Desulfurococcus amylolyticus Z-533: one gene and its partners. The main gene of each other region encodes a partner of the protein of the gene in region 2 in a complex. Links are inferred from orthologs where the notes say so. Each region holds a gene or a part of one and is shown on either strand. Other genes may lie near its edges.

The links.
Region 1: SPHMEL_RS00570 (region 2) and SPHMEL_RS06330 share a complex: the UniProt entries of both Methanocaldococcus jannaschii proteins name them as parts of the 50S ribosomal subunit. The link is inferred for Desulfurococcus amylolyticus Z-533 from one-to-one orthologs.
Region 3: SPHMEL_RS00570 (region 2) and SPHMEL_RS06645 share a complex: the UniProt entries of both Methanocaldococcus jannaschii proteins name them as parts of the 50S ribosomal subunit. The link is inferred for Desulfurococcus amylolyticus Z-533 from one-to-one orthologs.

The regions. Positions count from the first base shown.
Region 1 is NZ_KI911318.1:1,195,924-1,200,300, forward strand. Bases 993-3,839 are described here. They hold SPHMEL_RS06330 (50S ribosomal protein L10), read right to left. Parts: upstream 2,992-3,839; coding sequence 1,993-2,991; downstream 993-1,992. Other genes in these bases: alaS (alanine--tRNA ligase), read right to left, coding at 993-1,093; rpl12p (50S ribosomal protein P1), read right to left, coding at 1,203-1,526; SPHMEL_RS06335 (50S ribosomal protein L1), read right to left, coding at 2,997-3,644; SPHMEL_RS06340 (50S ribosomal protein L11), read right to left, coding at 3,644-3,839. Also shown: more of alaS, read right to left, coding at 1-992; more of SPHMEL_RS06340, read right to left, coding at 3,840-4,156; SPHMEL_RS06345 (transcription elongation factor Spt5), read right to left, coding at 4,159-4,377. UniProt on the Methanocaldococcus jannaschii protein: Forms part of the ribosomal stalk, playing a central role in the interaction of the ribosome with GTP-bound translation factors.
Region 2 is NZ_KI911318.1:96,515-100,935, forward strand. Bases 550-3,440 are described here. They hold SPHMEL_RS00570 (50S ribosomal protein L13), read right to left. Parts: upstream 2,276-3,440; coding sequence 1,823-2,275; downstream 550-1,822. Other genes in these bases: rpsB (30S ribosomal protein S2), read right to left, coding at 550-1,181; SPHMEL_RS00560 (DNA-directed RNA polymerase subunit N), read right to left, coding at 1,195-1,395; SPHMEL_RS00565 (30S ribosomal protein S9), read right to left, coding at 1,404-1,826; SPHMEL_RS00575 (50S ribosomal protein L18e), read right to left, coding at 2,281-2,643; SPHMEL_RS00580 (DNA-directed RNA polymerase subunit D), read right to left, coding at 2,640-3,440. Outside these bases: amrB (AmmeMemoRadiSam system protein B), read right to left, coding at 1-435; more of rpsB, read right to left, coding at 534-549; more of SPHMEL_RS00580, read right to left, coding at 3,441-3,482; SPHMEL_RS00585 (30S ribosomal protein S11), read right to left, coding at 3,509-3,910; SPHMEL_RS00590 (30S ribosomal protein S4), read right to left, coding at 3,924-4,421. UniProt on the Methanocaldococcus jannaschii protein: This protein is one of the early assembly proteins of the 50S ribosomal subunit, although it is not seen to bind rRNA by itself. It is important during the early stages of 50S assembly.
Region 3 is NZ_KI911318.1:1,235,359-1,239,722, reverse strand. The notes cover bases 539-3,372. They hold SPHMEL_RS06645 (50S ribosomal protein L22), read left to right. Parts: upstream 539-1,635; coding sequence 1,636-2,109; downstream 2,110-3,372. Other genes in these bases: SPHMEL_RS06625 (30S ribosomal protein S17), read left to right, coding at 3,300-3,372; SPHMEL_RS06630 (ribonuclease P protein component 1), read left to right, coding at 3,015-3,293; rpmC (50S ribosomal protein L29), read left to right, coding at 2,764-3,018; SPHMEL_RS06640 (30S ribosomal protein S3), read left to right, coding at 2,112-2,783; SPHMEL_RS06650 (30S ribosomal protein S19), read left to right, coding at 1,179-1,622. In the rest of the region: more of SPHMEL_RS06655, read left to right, coding at 1-538; more of SPHMEL_RS06625, read left to right, coding at 3,373-3,650; SPHMEL_RS06620 (50S ribosomal protein L14), read left to right, coding at 3,650-4,078; rplX (50S ribosomal protein L24), read left to right, coding at 4,092-4,364. UniProt on the Methanocaldococcus jannaschii protein: This protein binds specifically to 23S rRNA. It makes multiple contacts with different domains of the 23S rRNA in the assembled 50S subunit and ribosome.

The DNA of each region.
Region 1 (4,377 bases), 1.1 Mb from region 2 along the record:
GTTCGACGCCGAGCCTGGCGAGGTTTCTGAGGAGACGCCTAATCACGAGTCTAGCCAGGTATCCCTCACCAGTATTCGATGGAACCACACCATCCGAGAGCATGAGGCTTATTGTCCTGGCATGGTCTAGAGCACTATATAAATATATTGTCTTCACGAATTCATCCACGTAGTCTCCGAACCCTAATTCACGAAGTAGCCTCTCATACTCATGTATGCCTCCAATTTCCTTATCGCTCAACAAGTAAACAGCTTTCTTCAATACATCGTAGCTGGGCTCCTCGACCCCGAGTACATCCTTGTACTCGTTAACCAGCCTACCATATATTGCATGGAAGCCTGTCGGCGTCTTCTGGGTGAACCACGCTATTCTCTCTATACCATACCCGCAGTCAACGACTAAGACGGGGTTTTCCACGTATTTACCATCAACAACCTTGTACATCATGTGCACTAGTGTTGCTAACTCCATGCCGTCAACCAATACCTCTGGGGCAGGCCCAGCATTACCCCCGCCCTCCCACCATCCCTCCTTAAACACCAGGTCGTCGAGGTCTATGCCTATCTCCTTATTAAAGAACTCTATTGTGTTATCCAGTATCCCCTCAACCCAGTAAACGAATTTACCCGGTTTATTAAAAGCATGCATCCCACCCATTTCAAAACTGGTTAAATGCCGTCCAAAGGTTAACCCCACGTTATCTATATCACTCAGCCTTATAGATGGTTGGATTATAACTAGTGGATTATATGGGGGATCAACAATACCATCTGTAACAGCAGGCTGGAATACCACTATTGATGCTATGGTTAAATAGAGGTCATTTCTCCATCTGGCTAGAACTGGATAGGGATCCACTACGCCGTGCCCCTTTGACTTGAGGAACCCTATAAACTTCTCCCTTACCTCCTGGAGGCTTAAGGGCCTCACTCTTTTATAATCCTTGTAGAGGAACTCATATTTGCTGCAAGGCCTATCCGGGCAAGTATCCCTTGGAATCCTGCTCCATAAAACACCCTCCTCACATCTCTTGCAGGTGTATTTCTCATAGCCATACCTGCGGAGATAGTCGAAGCTTATATTTTTAGACATGGTTTTAACTAACCTCTCTCTAACTTAGGATACCTAATAGTAAGGAAGCAAATTAAGTTTTCGTAAAATCCTAAAAATCTTTATCCTCTCGTAAACAATGCCATTATTTTCAACCGAATAGTGCTGAGAAACCTTCTGAGAGGGCTTCCTCACTAAGCTCCTTAGACTCCTCCTTCTTCTCCTCTTCACCCTTCTTCTCTTCACCAGCAGGCGCAGCCGCTGGGGCCGCTTGAACTGGGGCAGCTGCCACAGGTGCTACAGAAGCCTGTTCAAGGACCTTGGCTATGTCAATGTTTTTAATGGCTGCAACCAGAGACTTCACCCTAACTTCATCTACTTCAACACCGGCTGCTTCAAGCACCTTCTTCACATTTTCCTCGCTTATCTCTTTTCCAGCCTTATACAGCAATAAAGACGCATATATATACTCCATACACCCTGCACCTCCACTTGTTCAAAGCATTACTGCAGGATTTAAATCTAGAAAGTAGCTTTTAAAGCTTCATCATGCCTCCCAGGCAAGAATTTAGAGGCAGCAAACATTCATCCTAACCAACATCCGTTGCCCCTAGAGGTCTGATCGTGGTGTTTTGAGATGGTTTAGTTTGTCCTCTAGAGGGTTCGGGTCTGGTGAATTCCTGTGATTGCCTGTAGATATTTCTGGCTACCTGCTTCATCCCATTATTTCTTATTCCCCTGCTCCGTCCGGCTTCATTCTTCACAATAGTGGAATACCCCGTATACCCGCCCAGAGAATACCGGGAGAAACTATTCAGGCTCCACGGGAGAAAAGTAAAAGGTAATAGTCATCGAGGAAAACTAGTGAAGACACCGAGAAGATAAAACACATCCAAAAATATTTACAAGAATTCAGAAAGGATTTAGAACCCGCAACAGGCTCAACCGAATAGTGCTGAGAAACCTTCTGAGAGGGCTTCCTCACTAAGCTCCTTAGACTCCTCCTTCTCCTCTTCACCCTTCTCCTTCTTCTCGCCTTCCTGTTTAACTGGTGCTGGAGCCTGTTTAACCTCTATACCCAGCTCTGGAGCATACCTTGCTACCTCAACTGCTAAAGCGTTGGCTTTGGCAACAGCCGATAAGAATACCATTTCAGCCGTCTCAGGTGTTATAAAGCCTGTTTCCACAGCTAGTGATAAGGCGTGCCTGTGAGCCCTTGATATAACTAGTGGTAGTACTTCTGGCTCCGGTAATGCTACTTCAACAGCTATCTTTAAGGCGTCGAGGTGAGCCGCCATAATGTTGTTTCTATACTCGTCTAGATTTAGTATGAGTTTATCGCCTGGTATAACAATACCCTCATAAGCTATCTTAGGTCTAAGCCGTATCTCTTTTAATGCCAGCCCCAGTTTCTGGAGCAGGCTAGCTAGATCACCAGAGACAACATCACCTGGTTTAGCCACTACTGTATCCTTAGCTACATAGACAACATTTCCCTGGACCTTGGTTGGTATCTTGAGCCTTCCGAATACACTTAGCATGGGGCCCGGAGGTATACCAGTGTTACCCTCAGGTATGATTATCTCCCTATCTGTTTTCTCACCGGGCTTAAAGTATGATTTAGTTACATGAGCGTCCATCAGCATTGCAAGCTCGAACGCATTCATATTGGTGAATACAACCAGTATTTGACCAGTGAGATACTCTTTAAACGGCTCCGGGTTCAAGCCAGCCTTTTTTAAAGCGATCTCCAGCAGTCTCGGCTTGACCACCCTCAACTCCGCTTTACCATACAGCTTCTTCCTCAGCATTTGAATATGGTTGGCTGGAATACCGGTTATATCCGCTATAGCGAAAGCTTTACTGGTCTTGATCAGGTTAACGAGTTCCTCTACTACCTTAATCTTCCACTCAGGTATCTTCCTAGCTGTAAGAGACATATTAATCACCTGTACACTTCTACCGGCATACCCATTGTAGTCTTAAAAACAAGCTTGGCAATGTTACCAGCACCTGATGGAAGCCTCTGCTCTATCACTGATAAAACAGCCAGTGCGTTTTCAGCGAGATCCACCGGACTCATGTCTTCTGCACCTATCGGAACCATTATCTGCGGTTGATCCTTAACCCTTGCCACAACGGTATTCATGTATCTCTTTATGAGGGCTGATATATTAGCGGAAGCAGGTACCGGGATAGGTGCCTTACCCCTGGGACCCAGGGCCGGACCCAGAGTACGCCCTGTTAAAGCCATCAAATCCGTTCTAACCAAGACCCAGTCACATTGACCAGCTATTTTCTTCGCCTGTTTCTTGCTTAAGCCCTGGAGATCCTGACTCGTTAACACTATTTTAGCACCTGCCTCCCTTGCTTTAACCGCTAGCTCTTCATCCCCTATCACACATACGCTTAACTCTTTACCTCTGCCCTTAGGTAGCGTTATAAACTCCCTTATTTTCCCAGCCTGCCCCTTCACATCGATATCTCTTAGCACTACTATCATTTCAACACTCTGCTTAAACCTCCTACCTTTCCCAAGGGCTAGCGCCTTCTCTATGGCGTTAACCAGTGATTCACGAGTATACACAGGCATTATTGACCACCCTTACTCCACTCTTCTTCATACCTAGATAAGATTTCATCGTAAACACCTTCATCAACTAGTTTCTGAACCTCCTTCGGATCCTTTCCATCAACAGTTATACCTATGGATCTAGCCGTGCCCAAGACTGTTTTAACAGCTGCCCTCAGCGTTTTAGCTGTTAGTGAATCCCTCTTCAATATGGCAACTTTAACAACCTGCTCAAACGATATATTGCCTATCTTCTGATGAGCCGGGTCACCTGTAGGCTGCTTTGCACCAGCCTCCTTCATTAATAGAGCCGTTGTAGTTGGTATGCCAACCCTTACCTCGAACTCCTTGGTGTCGATGTCTATTGTTATCTCAACCGGAACTGATAACCCCTCAAAATCCTTTGTTGCATCATTAATCGCTTTCACAACCTGGGGTATGTTAACCTTGTATGGGGATAGGGTAGGCCCTAGGGGTGGGCCTGGTGTAGCCTTCCCTCCCTCAACCATTACCCTTATGGTTTTCTTCACCATTCCTACACACCCTTACTTATCTTCTTAACATAATCACCTGGTATTGTAATAGGTATTGTGAAAGCGGCCTCTAAAATATTCACTGTAAGCATGTTTTTATTTCTATCTATGCCCGCTATCCTGGCACGCATACCCCTGAACGGGCCCCTCGTGATCTCTACTTCATCACCCACGTTAAGTTCCTCTATAACTGGTTTAGGCTTCAAAAGCTTCTCGAATTC
Region 2 (4,421 bases):
TGGCAGTTGGACCTCAATTGAGTGCTCCTCTAAATGAGCATATTCATCGAACTCAGCGATTTCACTGTTCTCCACAATAAGTCTTCCAATCTCACTGTCTACAACAAGGTCTCCAAGGGGGGTCTCCCATACTCCCTCAGGATACACTGAAACAGGTCTTCCAAGGCCTGTGTGATTTGTACCAAGTATCACTATGGTATCAGGCTTCTTATTTAAAGCCATATCAAAGTAGACGTGTGCAGCTACAGGGCCGCTGTAAATATAGCCTGCATGAGGGGCTACATAGCCTATTGAATTCGTGGCCTGGATATCTGAGGGACTCGGTGGCTTCCCGGGTCCGATCCCATGTTTGAAAGACCACTCTATCACGCTTCTTAACTCCCCAGGTTTATCAGGGTAAAAATACCCGGCTACTATAGGACTCCTCTTCTTCAACCTGCTCCCCTTGAATAATAACTGTTAACTACGAGTTAAATACCTTGAAGCATTATGGAATAAGCCTAGAAATATGGTCCTGGATGCCTGCGAAAAATTTAGAGGGATGCCTCGAAATCGGTAGGCTGCTCAGGTAGTTCAGCGTTCGGTGGTATAACACCTTTCTCACGCAGTATTTGACGCGTTAGTATCCAGTATATTAGGGCCAGGCTCTTCCTACCCTTATTGTTCCCGGGTATTATGAGGTCTACATAGTCAACCCTGTTGTCGGTATCTGCTAAGGCTACTATCGGTATACCTGTTTCAGCGGCCTCCTTAAGGGCTTGCATATCAGACCTTGTATCAGTGATCACTACTACATCTGGTTCGAAGTATATCTTAAGACTTGGATTAGTGAAGGTTCCCGGTAAGAATCTACCTACGAATGGCTTACATCCTACATACTGACACATCTTCTGAACCGGCTTCCTCCCATACTGTCTTACTGAGACAACGGCTATTTTCTCGGGCTGATATCTAGCGAGGAATTTTCCAGCTATCCTCAGTCTGTCATCTATTTTCCTTACGTCCAGTATATATAATCCATCGGATCTAACCCTGTACACGAATGGCTCCATGAACTTCGTGCATATATGGGTGCCTATGTGCACACCGGCTGATAAGTATTTCTCAATTGGTACGAGTAGCTCAATTACTCCGCTCTCGGGTTTTGAAACAGGTGCCTCTCCTTCAGGTATATCGCTCATTCACTACCACCTCCTACGAGATCTTAGGGAAATATAATATCTCCTTTGATATATCCGTGTATGATAAAAACATTCTCCTGCAACAATACCTTTTCACACCGAGATCATCTAATACTTTAGCCGGGTTCTCACCGTTCTCAACTCTTTTAATATACTCCTCCCATAAGTGCCCAATGGGTTTACCACAGGTGAAACATCTAACCGGGAATAACAAGATCCCACCTACCTATAGCTCTTCTGCCATCTCCTTCTAGCACTATATCTACCCCATTTCTTAGGCTCTGTCTGACGTGGATCACCGCTTAGCATGTGCCTATCATATTCTTTAAATAGGGATTTCACCTCATCACTGTTAAAGAACTCGACTAGTCCCCTTGCAATAGCTATTCTAACAGCCTCGGCCTGACTCATGTAGCCTCCGCCGTGTACATTAACCCTTATATCTACTGTTTTTGCTAGGTCGCCTATTAGTAATAGTGGCTCCAGTATCTTCATCTTGGCTAGCTCGAATTGGATGAACTCTACTGGTACGTTGTTTATCCATACTCTTCCAATCCCGGGTTTTATCACAGCCCTAGCAATGCTTGTTTTTCTCTTGCCTGATGAAACAACTATTTTTATCTTATCACTGAGTGTCTGGCTCACTTCCTAACACCCCTCCACCCTACGGCTTTCGCCACCTCCTCTAAGTAAACATATCTATTACGGAGCCTGGAGACTGAGGCTTCGGGGAACTGTATGAAGGCAATATTCTTCATGTTGCTTGGCACACCTATGTATACTCTGAGCCTCCTAAAAGCATCTCTTCCCTTCGGCTTATCTATCGGTAACATTCCTCTCACAGTCCTCTTAAAGATATTGGCCGGGGTTCTAGGCCTCCTGACTCCCTTGGTCTCTGGATTGTAGTGGGTTTTAACCCTAAATAATATCTTATAGCCCTCTAACACCCTGTTTTTCTCACCACTTACCACGGCTTTCTCAGCATTAACCACTATGACTCTATATCCCTCGAGCAACTTCTTAGCAATAATACTCGCTAAACGCCCCAATATCTGGTTCGATGCATCTATGTAGAGTACTTTCTCCTCACTCATCAAGCTCACCCAATTATCTTGATGTTGCTTCCGGTAGGGTTCTCCTTAACAAGGTCGGGGATAAATATTGCTCTTCCACCACTCTTCACTATTTTCTCAAGTGCTGTCCTTGAGAATCCGAATGCTGCCACAGTAACCGGGTGATCTATATTACCTGCACCAAGTACTTTTCCAGGCACTACTACAACGTCCCCGGGCTTACTGTATCTATTTATCCTACTGATATTCACAGCCCTCCTTCTACGGGTTGGCTTGGATAATTCCTCAGCTATACTACTCCATATTGGTGCGTTATTTATAGAGGCTTGCTTCCTCAACTCCTCTATCACTTTCCTTAAAACTATATTTGTTTTCCTCAGCCTGCTCATACAGCGACACCATTCCTTCTCAACTCATCTATGAAAGCATCTAGTTTTCTACTTAGAATGTTTATTGCCTCTATTAAAATATTTCTAGCATTCAGAGCTCCTGTTAGCTCTAGATATAATATATACTCGTTCTCCCTCCATGATACCTTCACGGCTTGGGTGGGGCATATGTTTTCACATAGCCTGCAGAATGTACATTCAAGTATTTTATCCTCTTTAACCCTTACCGAGTTGTTGCCTGCCTCAAATATATTCTTCGGGCATGCATTAACACATCTAGAACACTCGGCCCCCTTACATTTCTCACTATCGAGGGTTATCACTGGAACATATTTATGCGCAGCGGTGGAGACTGGGCTCCATTTTATATGCTCTTTTCCCCTTCCAAGCCTGGCATATGCCTCAAGCCTTATGCTCTGATCCTTGATAAGCTTCAATATCGGTATTTCACCGTAGACTGGTACAACATCTGGGTCACTGCTAACAAGGTCTCTACTATACACTGTTAAAACATCCTTCTCAGGCCCGCTTGCCTCCAGCCTTAGGGTTACGAAGCAATCCTGCGAGAATATTCCTCTATCACCGGCCTCTGCACACTCCTCGGGAGGCTTATACTTGTTTAATGCTTCATTGCTTTTTAATGGTATTAATCCAAGCCTATGCGATATGTATTCATCATAGAAGACACTTGAGTTTTCCGTTATAGCCACGTAGTCCACAGCCATTGTAGGGACTTCCGATAGTATTGTTCTTCTCAGCGAATTAACGAGGTGTAATGGCACATCCCTTAAATATAGCTTAATAGTAGAGGGGGTTTTCTCAAGTATATCAATATGCAAGCTGGAAAACACCCGTTTCTGCCCTTCTATAGCCTCCTACCTCTCCTACCGCCAGGCCTTCTTGTGGTATCATGTGGTATTGGTGTCACATCCTCTATTCTACCAATAATGAAACCCGCTCTGGCCAGAGCTCTAATAGCTGCTTGAGCACCTGGCCCAGGAGTCTTAGGTCCGTGGCCTCCTGGTGCTCTTACTTTTATATGTAGCGCGGTGATACCTTTATCCATCGCTTGGGTTGCAGCCCTTGCCGCGGCCATCATTGCCGCATAAGGGCTTGGCTTCTCTCTATCTGCCTTTACAACCATTCCACCGCTTATCCTGCTCACAGTTTCCGCTCCGCTTATATCTGTTATATGTATTATTGTGTTGTTGGGGCTGCTGTATATATGTGCTACGCCCCACTTTAACTCTCTCATTGAGAAAGCCACCGTTCAATCACCTCTATGCCTGTGCTTCTTGGCTTATTCTCTGCTTTAATGGACTGAATGGGTAGTAATCAACCAATGGCTCCTCATCAACTGTGACTATTCGGCCAGGCGACCTCACTCTTCTACCCCCTATTGCTATGTGTCCGTGGACAATTAATTGTCTGGCTTCATGAAGGGTCTTTGCTAACCCCTTCTTATACACTATGGTCTGAAGCCTTCTCTCCAGTAGATCCTCTATTTTCAAGTTTAACACATCATCCAGCCTGGCTCCTTCCTTAAGTAGCCCTAATTTTATCAACCTGTTTAAAAGGGCTTTCTCTTCCTTCTCACGGATTTCAGGAGGCGTTGCTAATAGGGATCTCGCTCTGTGCCTATAATACCTCACCATGGTCGCGGTCTTCCATAGTTCTCTTTTATTCCTTAACCCATAGGTACCCATCAGCTTCATTTCGTACATTAATATATCGCGACGCCATGGATGCCGGGGACCCTCATAAGATTTCCTTGGTTT
Region 3 (4,364 bases), 1.1 Mb from region 2 along the record:
CTGCCGAGTATGTGAAAGGAAAGGAAAGGGTGCTTGTTGAAAGAATAGAGGAGCTCCCATTGAAGGAAAGATGGGGGGTTTTAAGAGGGCTTAGACAAAGGGTGAGGGATGCCGATTTCTATAGGCGCCTTAACCCCTTATCATTAATGGAGTTAAAGAGCCTTGGTAGCCTGGATAAAGCTCTCGCCAGCAAGATAATGCTGGGGGAGGTTATAGGGAGTTATGTGGAGTACATGTTGACCCGTGATACCTCCTTCAAGGTGTACGCCTTATACATCGCTGAGAGGATTGATCCATCTATGCTGGAGCCTATGTACAGGCCAGTGCTCGAGAGTATTATTGTAGGCGATGAGAAGAAGCTATTGTTCCATCTTGGTAGGGGGATGGGCTTCGACCTAATAGAGCTTATCTCGATAAAGCTCACCGAGGAGTATTCCAGGAGTGGAGTCATTGATCAAGCCCTCGTGAAGCGGGCAATAGCCATTGGCATGAGGCTGTTGAACTACATGAAGGGCGGGGAGGGTCATGCGCGGAGGATCGAGAAGACAGGTTTAAGGGGTAGGCTTGACACCAGGGGCACGGTGTATAAGAGGATTCGTTTAAGTAATGAAATAGTCTACAGGAGACATAGGAGAAGGCAACGCATGATAGGCATTGTAGATGTAAGTGGTAGCATGGCTAGGTTCGCTCTATGGTCGATCCTCTCTCTGGCAGTGTTATTCCCAAGCGTCTCATACATAGTGTTGTTTAGTGAGAGAAGCAATGTATATAGATCCCCAGTTAAGAAGACTGCCCGGATGCTCGCAGGCTTCCTAGAGAAACTATATACGGAGGGATTCAAGGGGTATACTAATATATCTGATGCATTAAGGAGAGCCGGCGAGTTAGCTCTGAGAAGCAACTCTAGGACCATGGTGTTATTCAGCGACTTAAAGCAGACGATCCCCGATGTAGACCCATGGATCGTGGCGGGCGAGCTTGTTAAGAAGGGATTGAAGGTGATCATCGTAGTACCACGTAGCATCGAGGAGGAAACTATAGAGAAGTACAGGAAAGAGGGATGCGATGTAGTGGTTGTCGAGAACCCTGAGAACATAGCAAACATTTTAAAAAGGAGGATAAATCTTAAAAATAGAGTCTAGTAGTGTCTATTACGTTAGTGCTTAACGTGTGAGGGGATGATGGATTTGGCGGTGAATTTACAGGATCTCCCGGTGGAATGGAGGAAGTTCAAGTATAGAGGTAAGAGCCTTGAGGAACTCTTAAATATGTCGATGGATGAACTCGTGATGTTGCTACCGGCTAGGCAGAGAAGAAGCTTGAAAAGAGGTTTAACAAAGGCCCAGATAAAGCTGCTTGCGAAGATAAGGAAGATAGCCAGGAACCCTGAGCTAGCTAGGAAAGCCGTGATAAAGACGCATGTAAGGGATATGGTGGTTCTACCGGAGATGGTGGGGTTGACGATTGCTGTGTATAACGGGAAAGAGTTTATCCCAGTTAAAATCACGCCGGAGATGATAGGCCATTACCTTGGTGAGTTCAGTCCCACTACCAAGAAGGTTACTCATGGTGAGCCAGGACTTAAGGCTACGAGGGCAAGTCGCTTCGTAGCCATGAAGTAGAGGTGTTATATGTATGCCTACATGGCATTACTCTGTAAAACTCGAGGATGAATCAAAAATCGCTAAGGCAGTCAGGTATGATATACCTGTCTCGATAAAATATATGCGTGAAATAGCTTACACGCTTAAAGGAATGAAGTTGAGCGAGGCCATCAAGTTCCTCGAAGACGTCGTGAAAATGAAGCAGGCTGTCCCATTCAGAAGGTATCATGGAAAGCTGAGCCATAAGAAGGGTTTAGCTGATAGGTTTAAGTGGCCTATTGGCAGATACCCTGTTAAGGGGGCTAGATATACTTTGGAAGTCCTCAGGAATGTTGAGGCTAATGCTGAAAACAAGGGGCTTGATAAGGATAAACTGGTGATAATCCATATAGCGGCCCATAAAGGGATCACGTTAAAGAGGTATATGCCGCGTGCTTTCGGTCGGGCCACTCCTAAGTTCCGTAGAATGAGTAACCTGGAGGTTATCGTTAAGGAGGTTGGCTAAGCATGGTCGGGCCCCGGGTTAAATCATACTTCCTTGAATACGGGTTGAAGAAACTAATGATCGATGAGTTTCTAGCACACTACTTCAAGGATGCAGGATACGCTGATGTAGAGTTATATAGGACTCCAACGGGCTATCGTGTAGTCATACATGCTGAGTACCCTGGTAGACTAATAGGTAGGGGAGGTAGCGTTATAAAGAAGCTGTCCACGATACTCCAGAATAAATTTGGCCTCGACAATGTTAACATAACGATATCGCCTGTAATAGACCCTGATTTAAACGCTAGGGTGGTGGCATTCAGAATTGTTAGAGCACTGGAGAAAGAGATACCTTTCCGCCGGGTAATGATGTATATGCTTAAAAGGGTGATGGATGCTGGTGCAATTGGTGCCGAGATCATTATAAGCGGTAAGCTGAGGGGCGAAAGGGCAACATATGAGAAGCTCAAGGCCGGGAAAGTGTATAAGGCTGGTGAGCCAGTGGAATACATGGTTGACAGGGCAGTAGTCAAAGCGCTCTTAAAGCCTGGTATATTCGGTGTTGAAGTCGTCATTGTTAAACCAGGTATAAGGATGCCCGACCACGTTGAGATAAAGACCCTGAAACCCGAGGAACTGGAGGCTTTAAAGCCAGCTAAGACAACAGAGGGTGGTGGTAGTGAAGGCAAGTGAGATAAGGAGGATGGCCCCGGAGGAGAGGCTTAGGAAACTAAATGAATTAAGGCTAGAGCTGGTTAAGCTAAGGCTCCAGGCTAAAATGGGTACTCTGACAAATACTGCTAGAATACGGAATGTGAGGCGCGATATCGCGAGGATATTAACGGTGATCAATGAGGAAGGTGGTGTATCCGTGAGCGAGGCAAGCACTACTAGTGGAGAAACTGGTTCAGAGGGTCAGGCGTCATGAGGGTGAATAGTAGGAACATTGCCTACCATGAGCTCATAGGACTGGAGGTCAGGATCCTACAGTATCCTGATCCATCGCTTGTGGGGTTGAAGGGTAAGGTGGTTGATGAGACGTTGAAAACCCTTGTTATTGAGACTCCATCTGGTAGAAGGGTGAGGATTTTTAAGTTCAACAGTATACTCGAGTTCATGCTCCCTGACGGGGAAGCCGTGGTTATTAAAGGGTCTACGATTATTGGTAGACCCTGGGATAGATTGAAAATGGTTTCGAGGTAGGTTTCCATGAGTCAGAGCAGGGTTAATAACATAGGTATAACGGGTATTAATCCCCCCGAGAAAATATGTAATGACCCCAAGTGCCCCTGGCATGGAAGACTTAAGGTTAGGGGAGTAATTTTAACAGGTGTTGTAGCCAAGAAGAAGATGCAAAGGACTGTTGTTGTTAGACATGAGTACTTACACTACGTGAAGAAATACATGAGATATGAGAAACGCCATAGGAACATACATGCCCACCTACCTCCATGCATAGATGTTAAAGAAGGCGATACAGTAGTGATCGGTGAAACACGTTCCCTCGCAAAAACAGTTGCCTTTGTAGTCCTAGGAGTGATCAAACGAGGTGGTGAGTGATGGGTGCAAAGAGAGCTGTAGCCGGTAAACCAGCCTTCTCGAGGCGGAGGGTGAACACTGGCCTCCAAGTGATGTCTATAGCTAAGGCAGCTGATAACAGTGGGGCAAAGGAGGTAATGATCATAGGTGTCCCTGGATACCATGGTAGACTGAGAAGGGTTCCGCCAGCCGGTGTTGGAGACCTAGTTGTCGTGAGCGTTAAGAAGGGTATTCCAGAAATGAGGAAGAAAGTGTTTAAGGCTATAGTGGTGCGTCAAAGGAGACCCTATAAGAGGCCTGATGGTACATGGGTTGCCTTCGAGGATAACGCTGTAGTGATATTGACGCCTGAGGGCACGCCTAAGGGCACGGAGATCAGGGGGCCTATAGCCAGGGAGGCAGCCGAGAGATGGCCCCAGATAGCTAATCTTGCATCAATGATTGTGTGAGGAGGTGTATACTATGCCGTTAACAAATTCTATTAAGCCCGGTAAGCAGAGGAAGCAGTTGGCTTTAATGCCCCTCCACCTAAGGCATAAATTATTTAATGCACCACTCTCAGATGAACTGCGTCAGAAACTTGGCGTGAAGAGGTTGCCGGTTAGACAAGGCGATACTGTTAGGATCATGAGGGGGGAGTTTAAAGGGCATGAGGGGAAGGTTGTAGAAGTCGACTTGAAACGCGTCAGGGTGTTCATCGAGGGTGTGCAGAGAAAGAAGGCTGATGGATCGCCG